Regions from separate parts of the Flavonifractor sp. HCP28S3_F3 genome, predicted to be linked through region 1. Evidence: riboswitches for the same ligand, from Rfam matches in the RefSeq annotation. Region 1 holds a riboswitch; the other holds the start of a gene.

Region 1 (3,486 bases):
GGCTGAGGCGGCTTTCGCGGCTCTGGATGCCGGTCTGCCTTTCACGGATGTGGATAAGGATGCCTGGTATTTTGAGGCGGTTCAGTACGTCTATAAAAACGGCCTGTTCAACGGCACCAGTACAACAACCTTCTCCCCTGACGCGGAGATGAGCCGCGCCATGCTGGCTGCCGTGCTGTACCGCCTGGCGGGCTCGCCCGCCGGAGACGGTAAAGCCCCGGCCTTCACCGATGTGGCGCCGGATACCTGGTATACTAACGCCGTAGCCTGGGCCAATGGGAACGGCATCGTCACAGGTTACGGAAATGGTCTGTTCGGTGGCACTGACAGTATCACCAGGGAGCAGCTGGTCGTTATGCTTTACCGTTACGCCAAGTTTATGAAGCATGATACAGCCGCAGCTGGTGATCTCTCGGCATTCACTGACGCCGGGAACGCCAGCGACTGGGCAGTTGAGGCTCTGCGCTGGGCATACGCGGAGGGGCTGATCACCGGGCGTACCGCAACCACTATTGTGCCGCAAGGCACCGCTACTCGGGCCGAAGTGGCCATGATTCTGATGCGTTTTGGCGAGGAACTGGCAAAGTAACTGCCTCCTCGTTGAAGCATACTTCCCTCTCAAGGATCTCCGGGATCCACAGCATCCCCAGCTGTGGATCCCGGAAGTCCGATCCTGAGGAAACAGCAAGTTTGACCCAAAGAACCAGCCCGGCAAAAGTCGGCAGTTGAAGACAAGGGCTGCCATAGGTATCCTTGTCTTCGGATTCCCTTGACAACGTCATAAAAAGCGGATAGAATATTTTCGTGAACAGGTCATATGCTTGACATATGCCAACTGACAAGCCGGTGAGAATCCGGCGCAGTCTTACCTCTACTGTATTTGGCTCCGGCCATAAGCCAGGATTGTCAGCCTGTTCCATGGTAATTGATCAAGGTGGTATCCATTGCCGATTTTTGCAGCCATGCCCATGTATGGGGATGGCCAGGGTTTTTGTACATTTTTGATGTGCAAACGCTCGATTTGCAGGGATCGGCAATGGATATCTGCTTTTTGCCGGCAGACACCATTGTCTGCCGGCTTTTTGTTTTCTGAACCGGCAGCAGATCCCGAAACCGGAAGGGGGTGAAGACCGTCAGCAAGCGAAGACAGGCTCGCCCAGCCAGGCTTACGCCGCAAGAGGCAGAACAATATCGCAATTTGATACAGAAATGGGCACAGCAAGCTCCACCAGAGTACGCAGACAACGGCGAAAAGCACCCTTATACATCTCTTACGCTGTCCAGTGGGCTTGGCAGGGCGGTCTATGCCAGTTATTCCGACGAGGATTTGCTGGCTGTTCTGCACGATGCGGCGTCACGCCTGGGACGTGCGCCCACACAGGATGAGGTCTTTTCTCTGTATCGCATCTACCTGAAAGCGCGGTTTGGTACCTGGCCAGGCGCACTGCGGGCAGCCGGGATGCGGCGATTGCCAACACCGGATTTGATTATGCCGGATTGGTCACAGATGCTGGCGGAGGAGCCGGAGATCTGCGGTGCTCTGGAGGATGTGACCCGCCGCAGATGCCGCCTTGGATACCCGCCGCGCAAACGTGATGTACCGCAGGCGAAGATCCTCTGTGAGCGATTCCGTTCGTGGGAGAACGTAATTGCCGCCGCGGAGCATTTTGAGAAATGGCAGGAGGCGAAGATGGATAACTGACAAGTAAATAGAGCATTTGTTGTGGCCCTGTCTCGGCGGAAGCAGAGGGAGGGATGAACAAGGGAATCGGGTGCAAGTCCCGAACGGTAACCGCCGCTGTAAGCGCCGAGACACCGGATCGTTGACGAAAGTCAGTCACTGGGGAGACCTGGGAAGGCAGATCCGGCGTTGTGGGGAATTTCTCCGGAAGCGCAAGTCAGAAGACCTACAAGGAATGCAAAGGGTCGTCGAAATGCGACCCGACCATGGGAACACGGCTGTGGCGATCATTGGGATCTGTCACGGCATTTTTTATGCCCTGGCAGAGCGACACTCAAAAGGAGAGACGGAGCAAATATGAAGAAACGAGTATTGAGCCTGCTGCTGGTGTTTGTCATGGTACTGGGATTGCTGCCCAGCGGTGTACTGGCGGCGGAGGGCGTAACAGAGGTGTCCAGCCAGGAGGACCTGGCCGGAATGACTGACGGCAGCTATGTCCTGACAGCGGATATTGAACTGAGCGGATGGACAGCCATTGACTTTTCCGGAACCCTGGACGGTAATGGCTACACCATTACTGTGGCCGGCCAGCCGCTGTTTAACACCCTGAGCGGCACCGTACAGAACCTCTGCCTGGACGGTGAAGTAGCAGGCGAGGACGATACCGTAGGTGCGCTGGCCCGCACACAGACAGGCGGAACAGTGAATAACTGCTGGTCTGGGGCCGGATATGATTATACCGCGTGGTGCTTTGCCGGGTTTGTTGGCACCATGGCTGGCGGCACCATTAAAAACTGCCTCTCTACAACGGATAACGCCGACTCCGGCTTTGTTGGTGAGGCGACCGGTCTGCCTGTCATTGAAAACTGCTATTATACCCTCTATGACGCTGTATACAATGGCGACTTTACCGATACGAACAACAAGAAAATCAATGCTGACGAATATCCGTATGCCATGGCGCAGCTGAACGCTGTCCACGAGGCCGGGCTGCTGTACTGGGCTATGGACGAGGGCGGCGTGCCCAAGCCGATTGCTTCAGAGAAACCTGCGGCGGATCGCACGGCACTTCAGGAGCTGTACGACAGGGTAAAGGACAATACAAATGCCGTTCCTGACGAAGAAGATGTTACTTATACATCTGAGAGTTGGGAGGCCTTTGTGGCTGCCCGTGACAAGGCAAAAGCCGTTCTGGACAATGCAGACGCCACCCAGGCCGCCATTGATGGGGCAAGGAAGGATTTGCAGGCGGCAATTGACGGCTTAGTTCCCGACCGCACCACGGCAACGGCGGCGGAACGTGTGGCCCTTCAGGACGAGATCGCAAAAGTGCCCAGTGAAAAGGGCCGGTATACCGATGCCAGCTGGTCTGCCGTACAGGCAGCCCTCAAGCCTGCCAAAAACCTTTTACAGAATCCAGCCGCTACTGCGGAAAAGCTGGCCGAGCAGACTGCTTCCCTGAAAAACGCTGTCGACGCTCTGGTTGAGATCGCAGATCCGGCTGCGGTGACGGAGCTGCCGGAGGGCCAGGAGTGGACGATGATTTCCACAGCCGAGGAGCTGGCGGAGCTTTCGACAAAAGGCGGCGCCGGCTACTATAAACTGAAAAACGACATTGTGGACTATGTGGGTACTTACGATCCGTTTGGTACCCAAATCAAGCCTTTCAATGGTGTGCTGGACGGCAATGGCTTTACCGTAACCTTTGCAGGTGCAGACAAGTATCCGAATCCTGTCATCAACACCCTTGGCCCCAGCGGCGTGATTCAGAACCTGGGTGCCAACGGCAGCATCACCAATGTGCC
Region 2 (3,486 bases), on a different contig from region 1:
AATGTACGCTCTGCCCCGGGAGCTGGCCCGGCTGAACTGTGACGTCCGGGTGATTCTGCCCCGCTATGCCTGCATCCCTCAGGAGTATCAGAACAAAATGGTCTACCGGGGCGAGTTCTACATGGACCTGGGCAAGACCGGACGCAATTACTACGTGGGGATCATGGAGTACATCTGGGACGGCGTCGTGTACGACTTCATCGACAATGAGGAGTTCTTCTCCTGGGGCAACCCCTACACCAATCTGGTGGACGACATCCCCAAGTACTGCTTCTTTAGCAAGGCCGCTCTGGCTGCCCTGAACTATATGAACTGGATTCCCGACGTGGTCCACTGCCACGACTGGCAGGCCGCTCTGGTGCCGGTGTATCTGCGCACCCTGTTCAAGGATTCCCCGGTTGGCCGCGCCAAGTCGGTCATCACCATCCACAACCTCCGCTTCCAGGGTGTGTACAACATCCCCACCATCCAGTACTGGTCCGGCCTGCCTGACGAGGCGTTCGGCATGGGCGCTCTGAAGCAGGACTGGGTGGAGGCCAACATGCTCAAGGGCGGCCTGGCCTACGCCGACCGCATCACTACCGTCAGCGGTACCTACGCCTGGGAGATCCAGACCAGCGAATATGGCGAGCGGCTGGAGGACCACCTGCGCTATCACAGCGGCAAGCTTCGGGGCATCGTCAACGGCATTGACTACGACATGTGGAACCCGGAGACCGATCCCGCCCTGGCGGAAAACTACGGCCTGGGCAACGTGCTGGACCACAAGATGGCCAACAAGCTGGCTCTCCAGAAGGAACTGGGCCTGGAGCAGGATACTGGTAAGTTTGTCATTGGCCTGATCTCCCGTCTTACCAATCAGAAGGGGCTGGACCTGGTCAACGCCATCATTCCCCAGGTGCTGGACGGCAACACACAGGTGGTGGTTCTGGGTACCGGTGACAAGCAGTACGAGGACGCCTTCCGGGGCTACGAGGGAGCCTACAAGGGTACCTTCAGCGCCTGCATTCAGTATGACGAGGGGAGAGCTCACCGCATCTACGCCGGTGCTGACGCCCTGCTGGTGCCCTCCCGCTTTGAGCCCTGCGGACTGACCCAGCTCAACGCCATGCACTACGGCACCCTGCCCATTGTCCGGGAGACCGGCGGACTGAAGGACACCGTGGAGCCCTACAACGAGTTCAACGGCGAGGGCAACGGCTTTACCTTTGACCGGTATGACGCGGGCCTGCTGCTGGGCGCCATCAACCGGGCCAAGACCCTCTACTTCAACAACCGCTATCACTGGGACGAGGTGGTCCAGCGGGATATGGCGAAGGACGTCTCCTGGGAGCGGTCGGCCAGACAGTACAAGGACCTGTATCTGGAACTGACTCAGTGGTAAGACGCTGAACGCTGACATAATACACGTAAAAAACCTGCCGCAGATCATCTGCGGCAGGTTTTTTGTATCAACGTGCCTTCAGGACTTTGCTTCCGGTGTGACCGAGCGGGATGGGGAAATACGGTCTGCCTGCCGGAAGGCGCTGCCCAGAGAGCCAAAGGAGGCGGCCAATCCCATGCGCAGATAGGGGGGCAGCTCCTCCCGCAGCGGCATGCGTCCCAGTCGGGTGCGCAGAGCCTCCAGCACCGCCAGCTGAGCCTGCTGCTCCGGCGTTAGGGGAAGCACCGGCTGAGACGGGCGAGCAGTTCTCGGCTGAGGCCGCTTTGCCCAGTCGCGGAAGGGATGCCGCTGTGTCTTTTTTTGCATGGTGTGCTCCTCCTTTCGTCCGTATGCCCGCCGGGGCAATAAAAAAGTCCGCTTTCCGGAGAAAGCGGACTGCCAGGCTGTCAAAGCGCGACAACGCTGGACAGGCCTCTTTCTGCGGAAGATTCCCATCCGCCCGTTCCAAGCAGGTTTCCTGGCTCACGGCTCCACGCTTGCCGCGCCTTCTCGTCCCGTGGGCGGGACAATGGCGGTGCTGCGGCTCGCTCCCCGTTTACAGTGACCGGATCGCTCGGGATTTACACCCGATTCCCTTTTCACCCAGCAGAACTGGGCACTTGGAGGGCTGTTTTATCTTTAAATCCATTCTAAGGGATGGGACTGGTGCTTGTCAAGGCCCACGAGCACCGAGCACATATGTATGCCGGAAGCGGGCGGGCGCCTTGGCGTCCGCCCGCTTCTGTTCCAGTCACTTGACCAGTTCGTTATACAGTCCTCTGGGGGTATAGGTGGTGTGGAGCAGCTCATGGGACCTGTGACCGCAGGGCTGGCCCAGGTACTCCTCATACAGCTTCAGCAGATCGGGGTTCTCGTGGCTCTTACGGAGGGTCTTGGACTCGTCCTCGCTGTACAGGGCCCGCATCCGCTTCTCCCGGTAGCCCTCCTCCCGGTTCCGGGGCTGGCCACCGCCGTTAATACAGCCGCCGGGACAGCCCATGACCTCGATAAAGTGGTAGGGGGAGGTGCCTGCCGCTACGTCCCGCATGAGGATGTCCGCCCCCTTCAGGCTGGAAGTGACCGCAATGCGGGCGGTGACGCCCTCCAGGAAGGAGTACTCGGGCAGCACGTTCTCAAAGGTCACTGCCGCCTCCTTTACCAGCTCCAGGCCCACAATGGGGGCCACGTGGAGGCCGTCGAAGGGCAGCTCCCGACCGGTGGTCAGCTCGTACACGGTGCGCAGGGCGGCCTCCATCACGCCGCCGGTGACGCCGAAAATGTCGGCAGCGCCGGAGCACAGGCCCAGGGGATCGTCAAACTTCTCGTCGGGCAGGTTAACAAAGTCGATGCCGGCGGATTTAATCATCCGGGCCAGCTCCCGGGTGGTGAGCACCGCGTCCACGTCCCGGCGGCCCACCACCTCCATCTCCGGACGCTGGATCTCGTACTTCTTGGCGGTGCAGGGCATGACGGAGATCATGTAGATGTCAGCCGGGTCGATGCCCACCTTTTCCGCGTAGAAGGACTTCACCAGGGCCCCCATCATGGTGTGGGGGGACTTGCAGGTGGACAGGTGGTCCAGCTCATTGGGGAAGGCGTGCTCGATGTGCTTGATCCAGCCGGGGGAGCAGGAGGTGAGCATAGGCAGCACCGCATCCCCGCCGGTGAGGGCAGACTTCAGCCGCTGGAGCAGTTCGGTGCCCTCCTCCAGGATGGTCAGGTCGGCGGCAAAGTCGGTATCGAATACGTGGTCAAAGCCCAGGGCGTGGAGGGCGGCGGCGATCTTGCCGGTGCAGCGGGTGCCGGTGGGCATCCCGAACTCCTCGCCCAGAGCGGCACGGACCGCGGGGGCCACCTGGATGACGGTGACCTTCTTCTCATCCTCCAGGGCCCGCCAGACAGGCTGGATGGCGTCGGTCTCGGTCAAAGCCCCGGTGGGGCAGACGGAGACGCACTGGCCGCACATAGCGCAGGCGGTGGAGTTGAGGGGCAGGCCCATGGCGGGGGAGATGACGGTGTCAAAGCCCCGGTTCTGGGCGTTGATGGCCCCCACCTCCTGGATC

What was found. Region 1 has a riboswitch for cobalamin ahead of ACTNB1_RS09415 (homing endonuclease associated repeat-containing protein). Riboswitches for the same ligand answer to the same signal wherever they lie in the genome.
Region 2: it holds a riboswitch for cobalamin, as region 1 does, so the genes downstream of both, ACTNB1_RS02725 (hypothetical protein) here and ACTNB1_RS09415 (homing endonuclease associated repeat-containing protein) in region 1, are expected to answer to the same signal.

Annotation. Positions count from the first base shown of each region.
Region 1 is NZ_JBQHUF010000009.1:48,626-52,111, reverse strand. It holds gene ACTNB1_RS09420 (S-layer homology domain-containing protein) at 1-589, shown strand, start outside; cobalamin riboswitch at 794-929, shown strand; gene ACTNB1_RS09415 (homing endonuclease associated repeat-containing protein) at 1,124-1,702, shown strand; cobalamin riboswitch at 1,705-1,929, shown strand; gene ACTNB1_RS09410 (S-layer homology domain-containing protein) at 2,039-3,486, shown strand, end outside.
Region 2 is NZ_JBQHUF010000002.1:14,305-17,790, forward strand. It holds gene ACTNB1_RS02720 (glycogen synthase) at 1-1,384, shown strand, start outside; gene ACTNB1_RS02725 (hypothetical protein) at 1,463-1,750, opposite strand; cobalamin riboswitch at 1,875-2,060, opposite strand; gene ACTNB1_RS02730 (NADH-dependent [FeFe] hydrogenase, group A6) at 2,175-3,486, opposite strand, start outside.